One region of the Pedobacter sp. 10L46_2 genome, then DNA from elsewhere that is predicted to be linked to it. Evidence: riboswitches for the same ligand, from Rfam matches in the RefSeq annotation. Region 1 holds a riboswitch; each other region holds the start of a gene.
The links. A riboswitch is a leader RNA that binds a small molecule or an ion and turns the genes downstream of it on or off. The one in region 1 is predicted to bind S-adenosylmethionine.
Positions count from the first base shown of each region.

Region 2: another riboswitch for S-adenosylmethionine. It lies ahead of AC1DDX_RS02945 (SusC/RagA family TonB-linked outer membrane protein); the one in region 1 lies ahead of metH (methionine synthase).
Region 3: another riboswitch for S-adenosylmethionine. It lies ahead of AC1DDX_RS23695 (O-acetylhomoserine aminocarboxypropyltransferase/cysteine synthase family protein); the one in region 1 lies ahead of metH (methionine synthase).

Region 1 covers NZ_JBFTIZ010000001.1:60,048-67,487, reverse strand. The annotation lists gene murQ (N-acetylmuramic acid 6-phosphate etherase) at 69-875, shown strand; gene AC1DDX_RS00280 (hypothetical protein) at 882-1,451, shown strand; gene AC1DDX_RS00275 (Bax inhibitor-1/YccA family protein) at 1,500-2,252, shown strand; SAM riboswitch class I at 2,518-2,627, shown strand; gene metH (methionine synthase) at 2,745-6,404, shown strand; gene metF (methylenetetrahydrofolate reductase [NAD(P)H]) at 6,428-7,381, shown strand.
Region 2 covers NZ_JBFTIZ010000012.1:1,901-9,340, forward strand. The annotation lists gene AC1DDX_RS02935 (glycoside hydrolase family 78 protein) at 1-848, shown strand, start outside; gene AC1DDX_RS02940 (SusD/RagB family nutrient-binding outer membrane lipoprotein) at 926-2,362, opposite strand; gene AC1DDX_RS02945 (SusC/RagA family TonB-linked outer membrane protein) at 2,368-5,289, opposite strand; SAM riboswitch class I at 5,540-5,648, opposite strand; gene AC1DDX_RS02950 (alpha-L-rhamnosidase) at 5,818-7,440, shown strand, end outside.
Region 3 covers NZ_JBFTIZ010000320.1:576-8,015, forward strand. The annotation lists partial or broken gene AC1DDX_RS23685 (homoserine dehydrogenase) at 1-321, opposite strand, end outside; gene AC1DDX_RS23690 (homoserine O-acetyltransferase family protein) at 329-1,387, opposite strand; gene AC1DDX_RS23695 (O-acetylhomoserine aminocarboxypropyltransferase/cysteine synthase family protein) at 1,413-2,717, opposite strand; SAM riboswitch class I at 2,957-3,070, opposite strand; gene AC1DDX_RS23700 (trans-sulfuration enzyme family protein) at 3,230-4,219, opposite strand; gene AC1DDX_RS23705 (lipocalin family protein) at 4,311-4,799, shown strand; gene AC1DDX_RS23710 (FadR/GntR family transcriptional regulator) at 4,924-5,589, shown strand; gene AC1DDX_RS23715 (MFS transporter) at 5,630-6,862, shown strand; partial or broken gene AC1DDX_RS23720 (SusD/RagB family nutrient-binding outer membrane lipoprotein) at 6,921-7,440, opposite strand, start outside.

The sequences.
Region 1 (7,440 bases):
TTGAATTGATTTCCCCTATTATTTCTGGTTTAACAAGAAAATCACGAATTTTAACAAAAATTAATCTAATGATAAGAGTAACCGAGCAAGAATCAACGTATAACGATATTGATAAAATGTCAGTACTTGAAATTCTAAAGGGCATAAATGATGAAGACAAAACAGTTCCCTATGCTGTGGAAAAAGTAATTCCTCAGATAGAGAAACTGGCTTCTGCTGTTGCCGAGCGAATGATAAACGGGGGAAGGTTATTTTACATCGGTGCAGGCACAAGTGGCCGACTGGGTGTTGTTGATGCCTCAGAGTGCCCTCCTACCTTTGGTGTTCCGTTTGATTGGGTTGTTGGAATTATTGCCGGCGGAGACACTGCCATACGAAGAGCAGTTGAAAATGCTGAAGATGATGACCAGCAAGCATGGATAGATCTGCAGGAATTTAAAATTGATGCCAACGACTGTTTAATTGGTCTTGCCGCATCTGGAACCACGCCATACGTTATCGGCGGACTAAACACTGCCCGTAAAAATGGCATTTTAACGGGTTGTATTGTATGCAACGAAGGGGGGCCGATAGCTGCTGAAAGTGATTTCCCTGTAGAGGTAGTAGTTGGTCCTGAATTTTTAACAGGTTCTACCAGAATGAAGTCTGGAACTGCACAAAAACTGGTTCTAAACATGCTTAGTACTACGGTAATGATAAAACTAGGCAGGGTAAAAGGCAACAAGATGGTAGACATGCAGCTAACCAATCATAAACTGGTAGACAGAGGTACACAAATGGTAATGGACGAACTGAATATAGATTATGAACATGCTGCTGATCTGCTTATCCGTTATGGAAGTGTCCGCAAAGCGGTTGAATCTACTCATAAATAACCCGACATGCACGAAATAGAGCCTTACTATCTATGGCGTGATGACTATATCGCGGCAGAAGATGAGCGTTCTCCGTTCTACAACACTGAGTACTCGGAATTTTATTTCGACAAGCAGCTGTACAATTTTCTGTTACATCCCCAATGGGATGATTTCGGATCAAGTACAATGTATCTTAAAGTACTGTATGTTGACTACGATAGAAATTATGCAGTCATAGAGCTTATTGGAGAGTGGAACGATGCCATCGGCAACGACATTATGCTTCTGAAACGTGAAATCATTGAACTGATGATTGACGAAGGCATAAATAAATTCATACTGATAGGCGAAAACGTACTGAACTTCCATTCTTCTGAAGATAGTTATTATGAAGAATGGTTTCAGGAAGTTGAAGATGGGTGGATTACAGGCATCAATTTCCAGGAACATGTAATCAATGAATTCCGTAACAGCAATATAGATTATTACATCAATTTTGGTGGCGAACTTGACGATATGGCATGGAGAACCTTAAAACCCCTTCAGTTTTTCAAGAAAGTTGAAGAAATCCTGACAAAAAGGCTAGGGGCATAGCTTTTGTTAGAATGAAACAATTCGTATCTTTAAATAAATTTAAAACACATGAATAATAACAATAATAATGATTGGGCACAACAGTCCGTTTTTGTAGAAGACTTAACTGGTAAAGTTGCCAAGAAATTCTTCGCGAATGTTTTTTTATGGATGTTTATAGCTCTTGGTTTATCAACATTAGCTGCTTTGCTTATTTCAACTTCTCCTGCAGCTTTAAGTCAATTAATTAATTTTGAAACAGGACAAAGAACAATACTAGGTTATATCGCAATGTTTGCGCCTCTTGGTCTGGTAATTTTAATGGGAACAGGATTTAACCGCCTGTCTTATGGTGCTTTATTAGGCGTATTTGTTCTATTTTCGGTTCTATTAGGTGTTAGTTTAAGTTTTATATTACTTATCTATACCGCTGGTTCAATTGTAGCATGTTTTGCTGCCGCAGCGGGTATATTTGGAATAATGGCAGTTTTAGGTTACACCACAGATGTAGATTTAAGCAAATTTGGCCCAATATTAATGGTAGGTGTAGTAGGCTTATTCATTGCCGGTATCATTAACATGTTTATTGGAAGTGATCGTTTTAGCTACATAATGAGCTTCTTTGGAGTAGCAATCTTTACAGCTCTAACAGCATACGATGTTCAGAAACTGAAACGTATTGGTGCGGGTATTGAAGAAAATGGGGATCAAATGGCGGCAACTGACGCTAAGAAACTGGCAATTATGGGCGCTTTATCTCTTTACCTTGACTTTATAAACATCTTCTTATATCTACTAAGAATCTTCGGAAGCAGAAAATAACAACCTGTTTCTTAAAAATATTAAAGGCGGGTGGAGCATGAACTATGATCCCACCCGCCTTTTCGTTGTCAACATATTTATCTCTCATAGGCAGATTGCCATCTCTATAATTTAAACACATTTTAAGCTTTCAAATTCAGCTGTACACTGTGATGTTTTCAAAACAATGTTTCGAAGTTCTGAGTTAATTGTCTCCTCTATACAATTTTATATGCTTTAACGGCCGAAATTTTGGAAATGATTTTTCTTTGTTGCACCTTTGTAATGCTTATAGAGAAAGACGGAGGGATTAGACCCTGCGAAGTCTTAGCAACCTGTGCTTACAAGGTGCTACATTCTACTGGAGCCAAACAATTGGTTCCCGAAAGATAAGTTAAAGTCGACACCTAAACCGGACTTTTCGAATAAGCTTTGTATGTAATGAGTTCGGCACTTGTTTAGGCACAGCCTCTATCAACTTTAGCTTATTACCTACTCATATTACTATTAAAAATGGACATTAGAGCAGAGTTAGAAAAACGTATCCTGATCATTGATGGTGCGATGGGCACTATGATACAACGTTACGTCCTTTCTGAAGAAGATTTCAGGGGCGAGCGGTTCAAAGATCACCCGTGTGATGTAAAAGGTAATAACGACTTACTAAACATTACCCGTCCAGATATCATTAAGGCAATTCATACCGAATATTTAAAGGCCGGTACAGATATCATTGAGACCAATACCTTTAGTACCCAACGTATTTCACTGGCCGATTACCAGATGGAAGAGCTTGATTATGAGATGAGCTTTGAAGGGGCTAAAATAGCCAAAGAGGCAGTTAATGAATTTATGGCGGCTAATCCCGACAGAAAATGTTTTGTTGCCGGTGCCGTAGGCCCGACTAACAGAACACTATCTATTTCTCCGGATGTAAACGATCCAGGGTTCAGGGCACTCACTTTCGATGAATTAGTTGATGCTTATTACGAACAAATACGCGGACTGGTTGATGGCGGTTCAGACCTGCTTTTAATTGAAACCATTTTTGACACCTTAAATGCCAAGGCCGCCATATTTGCCATCAAAAAATATGAGAATGTAATTGGCCGTAAAATAGAGATTATGATCTCCGGAACCATTACTGATGCTTCCGGCAGAACTTTATCAGGCCAAACTGCCGAGGCTTTCTTAAATTCCGTAATACACGCCAATCCATTAAGTATAGGCTTCAACTGCGCCTTGGGGGCAAAAGACATGAGGCCGCACATAGAAGAACTTTCGGCTAAGGCAGGCTGCTATGTTTCTGCCTATCCTAATGCGGGTTTGCCAAATGAATTTGGTGCTTACGATGAAATGCCTCATGAAACTGCTCATCTGGTAGAAGATTTTATTCAGCACGGTTTTGTAAATATTGTAGGTGGTTGTTGCGGAACTACACCTGAGCATATCGGCTGCATAGCCGAAAAAGCAAAAAATGTAGCACCGCGTAAAATACCTCAGATAGAACCTTATCTGCGTTTAAGCGGATTGGAACCGGTTACCATAACTCCAGAGAGTATTTTTGTAAACATTGGTGAGCGTACAAACATTACCGGTTCTCCAAAATTCTCTAAGCTCATTTTAGGTGGAGATTTTGAAGCGGCACTTGCCGTTGCCCGTCAGCAGGTTGAGGGTGGTGCACAGGTTATCGATGTGAATATGGATGAGGGGATGATTGATTCGGAAGCCTCTATGACCAAATTCCTTAACCTGATTGCGTCTGAACCTGATATTTCCAAGTTGCCTATCATGGTCGATTCGTCTAAATGGACGGTTATAGAAGCCGGGTTAAAATGCTTGCAGGGAAAAGGAATTGTAAACTCCATCTCTCTTAAAGAAGGCGAAGACAAATTCCGTGAAAGTGCGCGCAAAATCATGACCTACGGTGCTGCCATAGTAGTAATGGCATTTGATGAGCAGGGACAGGCCGATAATTTTGAAAGAAGAAAAGAGATCTGTAAAAGATCATATGATATTTTAGTTGATGAAATTGGCTTTCCGCCTCAGGACATCATCTTTGACCCGAACATCCTTACCGTTGCAACCGGATTAGAAGAACATAACAACTATGCGGTAGATTTTATAAATGCTACCCGCTGGATCAAAGAAAACCTGCCCCATGCAAAAGTAAGTGGTGGTGTTTCGAACATCTCCTTCTCGTTTAGAGGTAATAATACCGTTAGGGAAGCGATGCACTCTGCATTTTTATACCACGCCATCAAAGCTGGTTTAGATATGGGGATTGTAAATGCCGGAATGCTAGAGGTTTATCAGGAAATTCCGCCAGAGCTTTTAGTACTTGTAGAGGATGTATTGTTAAACCGAAGAGACGATGCTACAGAGCGGTTGGTTGAATTTGCAGACACCATCAAATCTAAAGGAAAAGAGATTGTCAGGGATGAGGAATGGCGTAAAACCAGTGTAGAAGAAAGACTTTCTCATTCGTTAGTTAAGGGAATTATAGAATACCTTGATGCTGATGTTGAAGAAGCACGTCAGAAATACGCGAGACCCATTCAGGTAATTGAAGGTCCATTAATGGACGGGATGAACATTGTGGGTGACCTTTTTGGGGCCGGTAAAATGTTCCTGCCGCAGGTTGTAAAATCTGCTCGTGTAATGAAAAAGGCCGTGGCTTATCTGTTGCCATTTATTGAGCAGGAAAAGCTGGATAACCCGGATCAGGATCAGAATTCATCGGCCGGAAGGGTATTAATGGCTACTGTAAAAGGTGATGTTCATGATATCGGAAAGAACATTGTAGGTGTAGTTTTAGCTTGTAATAACTTCGAAATTGTGGATATGGGCGTAATGGTTCCTGCACAGGAAATCATTAAAAAAGCCAAAGAAATAAATGCTGATATTATTGGCTTAAGTGGTTTAATTACCCCTTCGCTTGATGAAATGGTACACTTCGCCAAAGAAATGGAGCGCGAAGGCTTTACCATTCCTTTAATTATTGGTGGTGCTACTACCTCCAGGATTCATGCTGCGGTTAAGGTTGCGCCTAACTACTCGGGGCCAGCCATCCATGTGCTTGATGCTTCGAGAAGTGTAACGGTTTGTAGTACTTTAATGAACAAAGATACCCGCGATGAGTACATCCAGGGTATTCGCGAGGAATATGATAAAGCACGTGAGGCGCACTTAAATAAGCGCTCTGATAAACGTTTTAAAACAATTGAAGAAGCCAGAAAGGATAACTTTAAGATAGATACCGCATTGGTTGCTCCTGCTCCTTCTTTTACAGGAACCAGGGTATTTGAAAATTACCCTCTTGAAGAGCTTGTGCCTTATATAGACTGGACTCCTTTTTTCCAAACCTGGGAACTGCGTGGTAGTTACCCGCGTATCCTTGAGGATAAAGTTGTTGGTGATGAGGCTAAAAAACTTTTTAATGACGCCAAAGCATTGTTAAAAAAGATTGTTGACGAGAAATTACTTACTGCAAAAGCGGTAATAGGTTTCTGGCCTGCATATGCAAAAGGCGATGATATTGTGCTTGATGTGGAAGGTAAAGAGGTGGTGATCCATACTTTACGTCAACAAGCTGAAAAAGTTGCCGGACAACCATATTATGCGCTCTCGGATTTTATTGCACAACAGGAAACTGGTGTGCCTGATTATTTTGGCGGTTTCGCACTTACTACAGGTATTGGTTGTGATGAAATGGTAGCTGAATTTGAGGCTAACTATGACGACTACAACAGTATTATGGCTAAGGCATTGGCCGATAGGCTTGCTGAGGCTTTTGCTGAGAAAATGCATGAGCTTGTCCGTAAGGATTACTGGGGTTATGCAAAGGATGAAAATCTGGACAATGAGGCACTGATTAAAGAGGAATACGCAGGTATTCGTCCGGCACCGGGTTACCCTGCTTGTCCGGAGCATACCGAAAAAGGCACTTTGTTCGAATTGCTCGATGCCGAGAACAGAATTGGCTTGCATTTAACTGAAAGCTATGCGATGCACCCTACCGCAGCGGTAAGCGGTTTCTACTTTGCCCATCCGCAATCAAGATATTTTGGACTTGGTAAAATAACCAAAGACCAGATTGATGATTATGCAATCAGAAAAGACATGCCTGTAGAAGAAGTAGAAAGATGGCTAAGTCCTAATCTTGCCTATTAAATTAACCAAACAAACTGACCAAAATGAAAATTGTAGATCATATTAATAATGCCAAGGGTAAAACCTTGTTCTCTTTTGAATTATTACCGCCAGTTAAAGGCAAAAGCATAGACGAAATTTATAAAGCGATAGATCCGTTAATGGAGTTTAACCCTCCTTTTATAGATGTGACCTATCACCGTGAAGATTATATTTATAAACAACACAGTAACGGCCTGTTAGAAAAAGTTTCTTATCGCAAAAGACCCGGTACAGTAGCCATTTGTGCTGCTATTATGAACAGGTACAAAGTAGATGCAGTACCTCACCTGATTTGCGGCGGTTTTACGAAAGAAGAAACCGAGAATGCTTTAATAGACCTTCAGTTTCTGGGTATCGACAATGTGTTGGTACTAAGAGGAGATGCGCGCCATGCGGATTCTTCTTTTATTCCTACCCCGGGTGGACATGCCTTTGCAACCGATTTGCTGCAACAGGTAACTGACATGAACAGCGGAAGGTACCTGCACGAAGATCATTCTGCATTTAAAACAGATTTTTGCATCGGTGTTGCCGGTTATCCAGAAAAACATTTCGAAGCGCCTAATTTGAAGACTGACTTTAAGTATCTGAAACAAAAAGTGGATATGGGTGCAGAGTTCATTGTAACGCAAATGTTTTTTGACAACACCAAATACGTGAATTTTGTGCAGCAATGCAGAGAGAATGGGATCAATGTGCCCATCATTCCGGGCTTAAAGCCGATTACTTCATCTAAGCAGTTAATCAGTTTACCAAAGGTATTTCACATTGATCTTCCGGAGGAACTAACTGAAGCAGTTCAGGCGTGTAAGGATGAGAAGCAAGTGAAAGAGGTGGGCATAGAATGGATGATACAACAATGTAAAGAGCTAGTCCAGGTTGGCGCACCTGTATTGCATTTCTATACAATGAGTAATCCTGAGCCAACCAAAAAGATTGCTCAGGCAATATTTTAAGAAAAAATACAATCAAAACGATCGGTATCCTGAATTTTTCAGGATACCGATCGTTTTTA
Region 2 (7,440 bases), on a different contig from region 1:
TTGGCGACTGGCTGTTCTATCGTCCGAATGATGATAATGATGGCAGGGCTGCAGTAACCGATAAATATTTGATTGCGCAGACCTTTTATGCGCATTCTACACAGTTGCTGATCAATGCGGCAAAAGTATTAGGTAAACAGGATGATGTAGCTAAATACACCGCACTTCTTGCTGAGATCAAAGCAGCATTTGTGAAGGAGTACATGACGCCAACTGGCCGATTGGTATCTGGAACGCAGACCGCTTATGTTTTAGCTCTTCATTTTGACATGCTGCCCGAAGAACTGAGAGCGCCATGCGCTGAACGCCTGGTTGCTAATGTCCGCGACTATGGAAATCACCTGACAACCGGCTTTTTGGGTACACCTTATTTATGCCATGTACTGACCAGATTTGGACACAACAATGTTGCTTACGATCTTTTAATGCAGGAAAGCTATCCTTCGTGGCTTTATCCTGTAAAAATGGGCGCTACTACGATATGGGAAAGATGGGACGGTATTAAACCTGATGGATCTTTTCAAACTCCTGATATGAACTCTTATAATCACTATGCTTATGGTGCTATAGGTGACTGGATGTATAGAACAATTGCAGGAATAAATTCGGTAGCTGATCAGCCAGGGTATAAGTCTATTGTTATTGCGCCGAAACCAGGTGGAAAAATAACTAACGCATCGGCAGAATTAGAAACTGTATATGGCACGGTAAAATCAGCATGGACATTGGAAAATGGATTGTTAAAGCTTGATGTTACGGTACCAGCAAATACCAAAGCTAAGATCGTATTGCCAGATACAACTAAAGAAATTGGATCTGGTAGTTATCACTTTGAAAGTAAAATTTAATAAAAGAAAAAAGGCCGGTATCATGATTAATGATACCGGCCTTTTTTCTTTTATTACCTTGCTAAAGGTATTTGATATTATTTTATGTCAAACCACAGTCTTGTAGTTAATATATCCGCACCTTGTCTTGCTACTGCGGCTTTATAATTTGTCCCGTTAAGCGATTGTTCACGTCCTGGATATATAAATCTTACAGGTAGTTTTCCGCCTAATGTACCTGCAACGGCAGGAGTAAGTTCCGGATAATCCAATCTTCTCCACTCAGCAAAGGCTTCTAGTCCCTGTCCAAATAAAGCAATCCATTTTTGGTCACCAATAGATTTTTTGTAATTACCAGCGTTATACTTTACGGCAGGAAGGTTTGTATATGTAGTGATTTCACCTTCTGTAACCCCATATTGCCTTAATGATTCTTCAACGGCTTGTTTATACAAAGCTGCCGGATCCTCACTGCTAAAACCACGCGCTGCTATCTCTGCACGATCAAATAATACCTCAGCATAGCTGATGATAACCGCAGGTGCAGAAGGAGCAAGGAAGTAAGTGCCGGGTTTAGAAGTTTTATTTAAACCAAGGCTGTTGGCATCACTGGTTAGCAAACCATTTGGAACGCCCACATAAGTTTCAGGCGTCGCATCTTTAGTAGGGCTGGCAAATATTGGCAAACGCGGATCACCTAAGCTCCTCAATTTATCTACAATTGTTTTGCTTATCCTATGGTCGTTACGTGTGTCAAATGTATTACTTATCGGGTTTTGATTAGGAGAAGCAACATATACCAATTGTGCTATTTCAGCATTGCTACTAATGTAGGCGCCACCTTCTGCTGCAATTTCTGCCAACACGGATTTGGTTTTCTCTGGTTCACGGTCGGCTATTCGGAGTGCTATGCGCAGCCTTAATGCATTTGCGAATTTTTTCCAGCGATCTATCTTACCAGCATAAATGATGTCACCTGCAATTGCCTTACCATTCAGATCGAGATCAGCTTGTGCAGATTTCAAATCATTAAGTAATCCGAAATAAACATCTTTTTGGGTATCATATACTGGAGTTACGAATTTTTTGATCTGGATAGATTGAGAATAGGGTATATCTCCGTAAGCATCTGTTAACAATAGAAATGTCCATGATCTTAATACTTTAGCTACGCCTCTGTAATTGGTGTTTTGTTGTGCATCGGCTAGCTCAATCAGTTTGTTAAGATTGGTAATACCTTTTGTATATCCGGTGTTCCATAAATCCTGAAGATCGGTATTAGAAAAAATATAACGATCGGCATCAGTATACTGTATTTTTGACCAGTGCTGAACAAATAGCAGACTTGAGTTAATATTGTTAGTTCCCCAGTATGCATCAGCAGTGTTCTTTATAGCACCTGTTAGCAAATAATCAGGAAGGGGGTTTTCTGCAGCGTTGGGATTTTTGTTGATATCTGCCAGCTCGTCTTTGCACGAAGTGAAAGCCGTTGCTATAATTGCAGAAAAAAGGATTGGAATATATTTGAATTTCATGATGTCTAGAATTTAAAATTAAGGTTAAAACCAAATGATCTTGTTGTTGGAAGAGTTAGGTCCTCCAGACCCTGAGCGTTTCCTGTGTTGAATGCAGTTTCAGGGTCAATATTTGGTACATCTTTATGGATGATCCAAAGATTACGTCCCACTATTGAGAAAGTAGCGTCCTGTAACCCGATCTTTTTAACCCATTGCGAAGGAATGTTGTAGCTCAATCTAGCTTCTCTTAATTTGATATAAGAAGCGCTGTAAACAAATTGCTCATCTGCATTGGTTGTAGCTTTGTAATACTCTTCTGCAGGAATGATTTTATTGTTCTTAGTGCCATCAGCCAGAACGCCGTCAAAGATCATCCCGTCATTAAATGTTGTTCCTCCTGAGGTATAGGTAAGTCCGCCATTTTCAGCATTTCTTCCTCTCATTGTACTTGCCAGTACACCCGTATAAGTTCCTGTAGCGTTACTACCAGAGAATACCTTACCACCAATTCTGGCGACTACGAGGAAATTCACATTAATTGTATAGCTGCTAATGCGTCCTTCTTTATCCAATTCTGTAACCTTACTGCGATTACGTGAATAGTTTAAATTGATGTCCCAGCTAAAGTCTTTAAGTTTAACAGGGGTTAAACCTAGTTGAACTTCTATTCCTTTGTTATTGATACTTCCGCCATTAATAAGTTTTTGTGTATATCCTGTTCCTGAACTTACATCAACTTTTAAAATCTGATTAATACTGTTTGTATTGTACACACTTAGATCCAGCTTGATGCGGTTATCAAACAACCCAATTTCGGCACCCGCCTCAGTCGATTTGGTGATTTCTGGCAGAAGGTTTGGATTAAGGTCGATCGTATTAACTGATTGTTGTGGATTTCCATCAAATGGAGCAGTGAAGCTATAGGTATTGATCAGTTGATAAGGGTCTGTTGCCTTTCCTACTTTAGACCAGCCTCCTCTTAGTTTAGCGAAACTAAGCACCTCGCTTTTAATATCAAAAGCTTCTGTAAGAATTAAACTTCCATTAACAGAAGGGTAGAAATAAGATAAGTTCGGTTTTGGTAAACTGGAATCCCAGTCGTTACGTGCTGTTAAATTCAGATATGCATAATCTCTAAAGCCCAACTGAGCGGATCCAAATAAACTATAGGTTCTAAGTTTGGTGTAAACGTTTGAAGATACCAATGGATCTCTGGAGTTGCTCAAGGTATATAAGCCGTTTACTGCCAACTTGGTCGCTTTCTGATCGTTTTGTTCGAAAGTTGAAGTTCTAATGTTTCCGCCACCCAAAATATCTATTGAGAAATCTGAATTCAGTTTCTTATTGAACTCTAAACGACCTTCGGTATTATTTTCATTAACCGTATATGCATCTTCCTCATATGAACCGAATGGGGTACCATTTGTTCCATAAGCGATTTTGATCTTTCTACGGTCTGTATAGTAATCATTTCCTGTCCTGAAGTTGGCTGAAAGTGCGCTTGTAATTTTATAATTTAATTCTGCATTACCAATAATGCGATCACGTTTCTGACCAACTGTATTTTCATAGGCTATGAAATAAGGGTTACTATAGTAACTATTGTTCCAGTTAAAGTCGTTTCCGTTTTCGTCTTTATAGTTTTTAAGCTGACTAACATCTACCTGTCTTCCAAACCATGTAAATTGAAGCATCGGGCCAGTTGCACGTTTTCCGCCTGAGGCAGGAAGGTTATCGGCATTGCTTTTTATATAATTTGCAGAAGCGTTTAAAGTTAATTTAGGAGTGATTCTGTACGTGGTATTCAATAATAATGAATTCTTGTCCTGAGAAGAATTTGGCAGTATACCACCTTGCGTAAGGTTGTTGTAAGAGAAACGGACATCTTGTTTTTCTCCAGAGCCTGCAATGGCAATACCATTATTAAGCGCAAAACCTGTTTCAAAGAAATCCTTAACATTATCTGGATGAGCAATAAATGGAACAGCAACACCTTTAGAGTTAAACTGAGGAATTAAACGGCCATCCAATGCTGGTCCCCAGCTTTCATCTACACCGTCGTTTACACCTCCACCTTTTCCATCTACAAAGCTAAACTTGCCGCTTGTACCTTGTCCGAATGAGTTTTGATAATCCGGTAAGGTCAATAGGTTTGAAAATGTAGCGTTGGAGTTAACACTGATACCTAAACCCTTTTGGCCTCTGCCAGTTTTGGTTTTAATAAGGATAACACCTGCTGCTGCACGTGATCCATATAGTGCTGCTGCATTTGGACCTTTAAGTACACTGATTGATTCAATGTCTTCTGAATTAATATCCGAAATGGTATTGGCAAAATCCCTTGATCCAGCTATACCTAGATTCTGCGAATTATCAACGGGTACTCCGTCCACTACAAAGAGGGGTTGGTTGTTACCTGATATAGAGGTTTCACCACGAATAATAATTCTTGATGAACCCATATCGCCCTGGCTATTTGTAGTTTGCACACCGGCAATTTTTCCGGCCAGAGAGTTGATTATATTGGTTTCTTTTGCGGTAGCAATATCTTTAGATTTTAATTCCTGAACAGCATATCCCAACGATTTCTTTTCTTTAGAAATCCCAAGGGCTGTAACAACAACTTCACTTAAAGCATTTGCCGAAACATCAAGCGCAATATTTAATGTAGTTGTAGCTGCGGTAATGGTTACTTCTTTTGTAGTATATCCAAGATAAGATATACTAAGTACATCATTAACATCTGCAGCTAGAGAAAACTTACCGCTGCCATCTGTAGTTGTTCCGCTTTTTTTACCTTTTATGGTAATTGATGCTCCTGGAATAGTCTCCCCGTCGGGGTTTCCGGTAACAGTACCTGTTATTTTAACAGATTGTGCCTGTACGGTTTGCAGGAAAAAAAAGGATATAAGAATCCCTGCAAAAATTTTGTATATTTTTAACATGTGAATTAAATAAATGGGTGTATAATAAATTCTTTGGGTTGCATTAAATAGAGCAACAGTGCATTCGTTTTTGAGTGATCATAAGACCAGATGAAGGGTAATGAGATGGAGATGAGCAGCGCATTTCTTTTTGGTGTACTTTCTGTGTCATGTTTTTATACATTTATAGTTTAGGTCATCCCTTACATACTTTGTCGCGAACAGAATTAGATTTGGTTATGATGATTGATAAGGAGCATTGCGCTGTTTAATCTTATCTTTTCCGCTTTGCAGCGAATTGGAATTAGCACCTTTTACAATAAATTGTAGAGGTTGCTAAGACATCATAGGGCCAATCCCTCAGTCTTTCTTGATAAGCAGGAAGTTTTAAGAACCATTTGCTGCGACAAATATAAGAATAATCTAGTATTCCTATAGAAATTAATAAAATAAATATTCTGTATTTTGAGCAGGACAGTACAGGTTGCTGAAAATGACTAAGAAAATTAACATTGTAAACACACTAAACTTTACCTGAATTATATTCTAATGAAATTTCTTTATTCTTTCTTGCTGATGCTCTTCACCATTTCTATGGCAGAAAAAGCATACTCTAATGAAGTTAAACCCTCAGGTTTGCAATGCGAACATTTAATAAACCCAATTGGGGTAGATTTGTTAAATCCGCGCTTGTCGTGGATGATGACAGATACCCGTCAGGGTGCTAAACAAACTGCTTATAGAATTATTGTAGGTAAAGATTCATCAGAAGTAGCAAAAAAAAGGGGCCTTTCGTGGGAGTCGGGCAAAGTAGCCTCGTCTGCAAATCTTGTTAATTATAAAGGCAAAACCTTAGAGCCGTTCACTAAATACTACTGGTCTGTTGAGCTTTGGGATAAAGATGGTAAACCAGCTTCATCTGGCGGGGTAGCAACTTTCGAAACAGGAATGATGAAAGTCGACAACTGGAAAGGTACCTGGATCAGTGATGGTAACGATATCGATAAACGCGAGGCTCCATATTTCAGAAAAGTATTTGAACCTTCTAAAAAAATAAAATCTGCAAGGGCATATATTGCTGCTGCTGGTTTGTACGAATTATATTTAAATGGGAAAAAAGTAGGGAACCATAGACTTGACCCTATGTACACCCGTTTCGACAGACGTAACTTATATGTTTCTTACGATGTTACTGCCCAACTTCAAAAAGGTAAAAATGCTGTTGGTGTTTTACTTGGTAATGGATGGTATAACCATCAATCTATTGCGGTATGGAATTTTGACAAGGCACCCTGGAGAGCAAGACCTACTTTTTGTCTGGATTTAAGAATCACCTATGAAGATGGAACTGTTGATGTGGTTACTTCCGGGGGCGACTGGAAAACAAGTTCAAGTCCGATAGTACTCAACAATATTTACACTGCCGAGCATTATGATGCACGCAAGGAGCAACCGGGTTGGAATACTGCAGATTTTGATGATAAAAAGTGGAATGGCATCTCGCTTAGAGCTGCCCCGTCCAATAATGTTGTAAGTCAGGTTATGCAGCCAATTCGTAATGTCGAAGAAATTCCTTCTAAAACAATGCAAAAGGTTAACGACACTGTATATGTTTTTGATCTGGGCCGCAATATCTCTGGAGTTACAAAAATTAAAGTAAGCGGAGAGGAAGGCACTGTTATTCGTATTAAGCATGGCGAACGCTTGCATGCTAACGGAAGGCTAGACCTATCTAATATTGATGTTTACTATCGCCCTAAAGATAATACCGATCCTTTTCAAACAGATATCGTTACCTTATCAGGTAAAGGAGAACTTGAGTTTATGCCTAAGTTCAATTACAAAGGATTCCAGTATGTTGAGGTGATCAGCAGTAAGCCGGTACAATTAACCAAAGAAAGCATCACCGGTTACTTTATGCACAGTGATGTTACCCCGACAGGTAAAATAAGCTCTTCAAATAAGCTAATTGATCGACTATGGTGGGCAACTAACAATTCTTACTTGTCTAATCTAATGGGATATCCTACCGATTGTCCGCAAAGAGAAAAGAATGGATGGACTGGCGATGGACACTTTGCTGTTGAAACAGGCCTGTTTAATTTTGACGGTATTACAGTTTATGAAAAATGGCTTGCCGACCACAGGGACGAACAACAACCAAATGGCGTA
Region 3 (7,440 bases), on a different contig from region 1:
AACCAGTTCGGCCAGATGAGTAGCAATCATTTTTTTATTGGCAGAAACTACATTTTTACCGCTGATTAATGCTCTTTTAACGATGTTGTAGGCAATCTCTGCGTCATCAATTAACTCAACTACAGTGTTAATTTCACTATTGTCTAATATTTCGTCATGATTTGTGGTGAAAAGATGTGCCTCAAGGCTACGTTTTTTCTCAGGATTTTTAATAGCTATTTTAACGATCTCAAGGTTTAGGTCCTGACCGCGAATAATATCATGCAATCCTTGTCCAACAACTCCAAAACCAAATAAGCCGATCTTAAGTTTCTTACTCATCTAAATACTATGCTGTTTTATGTAATTTAATTATTTTCTTATTTGCACTTTCTTTTAAGAATGTGCCAATTATGTTGGTTAATATGTCTGTCTCAATTAAAAAACCATCGTGGCCATAAGCAGAGCTAATACTTTTGAGTGCTGCTCCTGGAATATGCTTCGCTAAAAACTCTTGTTCACAAAGCGGGAACAGAACATCGTTTTCAATTCCTATTACCAGCGTATTCGCTTTAACTAATGCTAAGGCATCAACAATACTTTTTCTGCTTCGGCCAACATTATGGCTGTCCATTGCTTTACTCAAGTACCAATAGCTGTAGGCATTAAAACGTTTACACAGTTTTTCGCCCTGATAATTCTGGTAAGAGGCGGCTCGGAATGAACCTGTTTTGTCATTTACACTTTCTAATTGAGTAGCTGAATATGCTTCATAAGTGCGATAAGATAATAAAGCAATGCTTCTTGCGGCTTTTAAACCTTTTAAGCCACCATCTGGCTGCTGTGCATAAAATGTACGATCAGTGCTGATTGCTAAACGCTGACTCTCGTTAAATGCAATTCCCCATGGTGAGTGTACTGCATTTGTAGCTACAAGAATTAGATTGTCTACGCTCTTGCTATCTGTAATGGCCCATTCCAATGCTTGTTGCCCGCCTAAAGAACCGCCAATTAATACTTTAAGGTGTTGAATGCCAAGATATGATGCAAGCAAGCGGTGAGCAGCGACCAAATCTCTGATGGTAAATTCTGGAAAAGCAAGGTAATACGGTTGCCCTGTTACCGGATTTATACTTAATGGATTGGTTGTACCGTAATTAGACCCTAATACATTTGCACAGATGATAAAGTGTTCCTCAGGGTTAAACAGGTCGTTATTGCCGAAAAGTCCTTTCCACCAGTCTAAAACATCAGCATTGGCTGTAAGCGCATGGCATACCCAGATCACATTATCTTTCTTTGCATTTAGTTTGCCATAAGTTTGATAAGCAATCTCTAATTTGCGTAGTTTTTTCCCGTTCTCTAGCTTAAATAACTTTGTATGCGTATATGTGGCAGTAGTGCTCATTCTTTAGATCTTGTAGCGTTTTATTTTATTTGTTGATAGCAGCAAAGGCTTGTTCAAAATCAGCCTTAATGTCGTCTATGTGTTCAATTCCTACAGAAACACGTAGCTGGCTGGCTGTAATGCCTGCAGCAATTTGTTCCTCGTCACTTAGTTGTTGATGCGTAGTTGCTGAAGGTTGTATGATAAGGGTTTTTGCATCACCCAGGTTTGCAAGGTGGCTAACAAGTTTAAGATTGTCGACCAATGCCGTTGCTTTTTCTTTATCACCATGTAGTTCAAAAGATAGCACTGCACCGAATCCATTCTTTAAATACTTTTTGGCGTTAGCATGGTATGGACTGCTTTCAAGTCCGGGATAGTTTACGCTCTTCACAGCATCATGGCTTTCTAACCAGGTCGCCAGTGCAAGTGTGTTATCTACGTGACGTTGCACGCGAAGTGATAAAGTTTCTAATCCCTGAATTAAAAGGAAAGAGTTGAAAGGAGAGATGGCCGGGCCAAAATCTCTTAACCCTTCAACGCGGGCACGAATAATGAATTGAATATTTCCAAAAGGACCACCAATTCCAAAAACATCATTAAAAATTAAACCATGATATCCTTCTGATGGCTCGGTAAATTGAGGGAATTTGCCATTTCCCCAGTTGTAATTTCCACCATCTACTATTACCCCGCCAATACTGGTGCCATGTCCGCCAATCCATTTGGTAGCAGATTGCACAACAACATGGGCCCCGTGTTCTAAAGGTTTAAACAGATAACCAGCTGCGCCAAAAGTATTATCTACTATTAACGGTAAATCGTGTCTGTTGGCAATGGCAGATAATTTTTCGAAATCGGCAATACTGAAAGCAGGATTACCAATGGTTTCTAAATATATAGCTTTAGTATTTGCATCGATTTTTGATTCAAAATCGTTGGCATCATCGCCATTAGCAAACCTAACCTCAATACCAAGACGTTTAAAGCTTACTTTGAACTGATTATATGATCCGCCATATAAATGAGATGAGGATACAAAATTGTCACCTGCCTGTAGGATATTATTTAATGCAATAAATTGAGCCGCCTGTCCCGAAGCTACGGCTAAAGCAGCCACACCGCCTTCAAGTGCTGCTATTCTTTTTTCGAAAACATCAGTTGTCGGATTCATGATCCTGGTGTAAATGTTTCCGAATTCCTTTAGCGCAAATAAGTTTGCACCATGTTCGGAGTTCTTAAAACCGTAAGAGGTAGTTTGGTATATTGGAACAGCTCTTGATCCTGTAGTAGGATCAATTTCCTGACCTGCATGTACTTGTAATGTTTCGAATTTATGTGATGTTGACATGTTATATTTAGTTTTAAGTGGTTCCTGTTATGTTTTTGAGTCGATACGTTGCGGAGATTTTAGCTTCGGAAACGTATACCGTTGTTAAGCGTACCCCTGCAAGGGGCCTTCCGTATGAATGTGAAATGCAAAAGGAAGATTTGTAAATTATAGTATGCAACAGCACATGCAATTAGCCTGCTGAGGATAACAATAATTAAACAGATTTGAAGTAATGCTTACAGTTTTCATTTTGTTTCAATTTATCTTTCCAAACGACACCATGTCTTTTGGTCAGGAATTGGCACCTTCTCCATCTTGGGAGGGTTGCCAGTGGGTCAAAGAGCCTGTCTCTCGCCACTTCTTTATAAATCAAACCTTTTTATTAAGGAAGGTTGACTTGGTTAGCTTTCGCTAAATGATATCGCAAATGTAGATTTAAGTTAATAAATATCCAAAATTATATTTTGGATATTTATTAACTTGTTGTATTACAGTGTTGTAAATTAATTTTTTGATGGGGTTGCTTGATTTTATCCTGCAAGTGCCTGATCTAAATCTGCTATTAGATCATCTATATGCTCAAGCCCAACAGATATCCGAATTAAATTTTGTGGGGTTTTGGTGTCAGGTCCTTCAACAGATGCACGGTGTTCTATTAAACTTTCAACTCCACCTAAACTTGTAGCCTGCGCAAAGACTTTAACTTTATTAACCACTTTTCTGGCTTCATCAGATCCACCTTTAACTAACACCGATAACATTCCTCCATAGCCATTCATTTGCCTTTTTGCGATGTCGTACTGAGGGTGGGTTATTAATCCCGGATAATAAACTCTTTCAATAGCAGGGTGTTTTTCTAGATGTAATGCTAAAGCCAATCCATTAGTACAGTGGCCGCGCATGCGATATGCCAATGTTTTGATACTTCTTATTAACAGAAAACAATCGAAAGGAGAGGGTACTGCTCCACCAACTTGCTGTATGTTTCTGATCTTTTCCCAAAATTCATTTTTTTCTGCCGTGATAAGTACCCCACCCAGAACATCACTATGGCCACCAATATATTTTGTGGAAGAGTGCATTACAATATCCGCCCCAAAATCAATAGGGTTTTGTAAGCATGGCGAAGCAAAAGTGCTGTCGCATGCAAGAATAAGGTTGTTCTCCTTGGCGATTTTGGAAACCCCGGCAATATCTGTAATTTTTAATAATGGATTAGAAGGGGTTTCTATCCATATCAATACAGTATTCTTCTTAATGAATTTTGCTATGTTATCAAGGTTCGTAAGATCTATAAAATCAATTTCAAGAGTATCTTTAAAAATGGTCCGCAGTTGTTTTTTAAAACCCCAGTACATGTCGTCAGGAGCAATGATATGGCTTCCTGGTTTTAAAGCCTGAAAAACTGCCATTCCAGCCGTATTTCCTGAAGAAAACGCACAGGCTTCTACACCTTTTTCTAATTCTGAAAGCGCATTTTCCAGTGCTGATCTATTTGGATTACTTACTCTGCTATACATATGTCCACCAGAACAAAGTTAAGGGTATAATGTTATTCGCCTTAAGTTTTGGCAAGATTTATGTAATTGAATTATCAAATTAAAGAAGAATATGAAAAGAATATTACTGATAGCAGCCATTTTATGCAGTTCGTTAATGGTTTTGCAAAGTTGTTCGCCTAAAGGTGGTGCAACTCAAAGTTTAAAGAAAGGTAATGTAACTGGTAATTGGGTTTTAAATGATATTACATTTGAAGGCTTGCCGCAATCAGCAGTAAAATCATTGTTTGATGAAGGTTCTTATACTTGCTTCAAAGGAAGTACCTGGAGTCTCACTAATAGCGGAAACGGAAGCTATACCTTACCAGGTGGAGGAGAGTGTACTGCAAAAACTCAGAAAATATACTGGTCAGTAAGTCCTGCTGACGAGACATTCCAATTCAAAAAGATCTTTGAAGGCGAAAAAGCCAAAAACGTAACTTCTGGTTACAGATCGGTATTGTCTTCTACAGATGGCAATAGTATGGTTATTAAATCACCTGTAGAATATGGAGCAAAAACTGCTTACATTGTCTTGAATTTTACAAAAGCAGCGAAATAAGAGTAAAATAGTTTGGTTTAGGGAAAAGGGTTCAATTAGTTTTGAGCCCTTTTTTTATTGATTTCTTTGTTAGATGTATTTTAATTTCTACCTTTGAATTCATCTGATGATATGATGAATTAACATGAAAGATCTTATACAAAAAAAGTCTCTTGCGGATGAAGTAGCCGCGCGATTAAGTGAGCAGATTTCTCTTGGACAATACAAAGTGAATGAACAGTTGCCGATAGAACCGGAATTAATGAAAAACTTTGGTGTCGGACGCTCAACTATAAGGGAAGCCATAAAAATATTAGCTAATTCTGGGTTACTTAGAGTTCAACAAGGGATTGGAACTTTTGTAGATCAGCTAACAGCAAATAGGGAACCTATGGATTTGCGGTTGAAGCGTGCGAATGTTAAAGATCTGGATGAGGTTAGGCAATTACTTGAAATGAAAATTGCAGAGAAAGCAGCACTTAACAGAACTGAAAGTGATATTATAATCATAAGAACTCATCTGGAAAACAGAAGAAGAGCCGCCAAGGAGGGATTAATAGATGAATGTATTGAAGCAGATGTGCAATTTCATATATCAATTGCCGAAGCTTCAAAGAATGAAATACTTGCCGACTTATATAAATCAGCCTCCATTCATTTAAAAAATTGGTTCCTTCAAACACATTCAGATGCCAGAGCCTTCGAAGAAACTTACATATATCATGAGCAGTTGCTAAAAAGCATTATCGCCGGAGACCCAAAAAAGGCCTGGAACATTGCCGCAAAAATATTAGGACACGTATCTCAATAAAAATTTATTAAAATTCATCAGATGATCTGATCTGAAAAATATGGAAAAAACATCTTTTACAAACACTGCCGTTATCGACACAAAGAGAATTACACAGCAAACAGTATTCTCTATTTTATTCACAATTAGTTTTACACATTTACTTAATGATATGCTTCAGGCAGTAATTCCTGCTGTATACCCTGTAATAAAAGAAAAGTTCAGTCTTACGTTTGCTCAAATAGGTCTTATCACTTTAACTTATCAGCTAACAGCATCAATATTGCAACCCTTTATTGGTTTTTATACAGATAAGAGGCCCCGCCCGTATTCACTTGTTATTGCAATGGGTTTTACGCTCTGTGGACTTGTAGCTGTGTCCTTTGCTTCCAGTTTTTTAAATATCCTTCTTGCAGTAAGTTTAATAGGAATAGGGTCCTCAATATTCCATCCGGAATCTTCCAGGGTAGCACATTTAGCTTCCGGAGGTAAAAAGGGACTTGCACAATCTATTTTTCAGCTGGGTGGAAATGCAGGTAGTGCTATAGGTCCGCTTTTGGCGGCAATTATAGTTGTCCCTCATGGTCAATTTTACCTTATATGGTTTTCATTAGCTGCAATTTTAGGTATTGTAGTACTGTCTAGGGTTGCAAAATGGTATCAGGAACAATTGGCCTTAAAGGCATTAAATAAAAGCATCCTTAAGGAAGAGGTTCATCATAATTTATCTAAGAACCGAGTGGTACTTTCCTTAGGTATTTTGATGGTACTTATCTTTTCAAAATACTTCTACATGGCTAGTATGACTAGCTATTATACATTCTACCTAATGGATAAATTTAATGTGTCGGTGCAGCAGTCTCAGGTCTACCTATTTGCTTTTTTAGGGGCTGTTGCTGCCGGTACGTTAATTGGAGGACCATTAGGAGATAGATTTGGCCGTAAGTATATCATCTGGATCTCAATTCTAGGTGCAGCGCCATTCACATTATTGCTGCCGTATGTTTCTTTATTCTGGACAGGTGCTTTATCTGTTGTTATTGGCTTAATTATTTCTTCCGCATTTTCTGCAATACTGGTTTATGCAACCGAATTGGTACCCGGAAAAGTGGGGATGATTGCTGGTCTGTTCTTCGGTTTTGCATTTGGTATGGGCGGATTAGGCTCCGCAGTTTTGGGGAAGCTGGCCGATCAGACCAGTATTGAATATGTATTTAAAATTTGTGCTTTTCTTCCTTTGATTGGGATTTTTACAGGGTTTCTCCCAAATATAGAGGGTAGTAAAAAAAGATAATTCTTACGCTCGATCGTACTCCTTTATTCATTAAATAATGGTGAATTAGGAGTACTTTTTATTTATCCCACCATACCCTTGATGTTAGTGCATCACCACCATTTAATCTCGCAACTGCAGCTTTATAGTTTTCAGGATTATTCAAAGCTTCAGAGGATAGGTATATCATTCTTCTGGGTATGGTCCCATTAGTTACATTACCAGTATAGTTAACAGGTATCAATTTAGGGTAATTGGATCTTTTCCAATTTAGCCAGGATTCAATAAAATTGAAATTGGTGCCTGTAGCCACCCAATACTGGGTGTTAATTTGATTAAGGGCTGTTTCCAGGTCAGATTGGGTTAATGGATGCTCATTTACGTAGGCGTTGATGATTTCAGGGGCTATTTTTGCCTGTAGATCCTGTTGTTCCATTGATTGCAATGCACCCCTCAGACCATTTGAATAATGTTCCGCCGCGGTGCCGGGAACATTCCATCCTTTCAGTTTTGCCTCAGCGAGTAAAAACTGTGTTTCGGCATACGTTATGATAAAAATGGGTCCGCCAAGTTTTAGGTATACATCAGTTCTTGGTCGG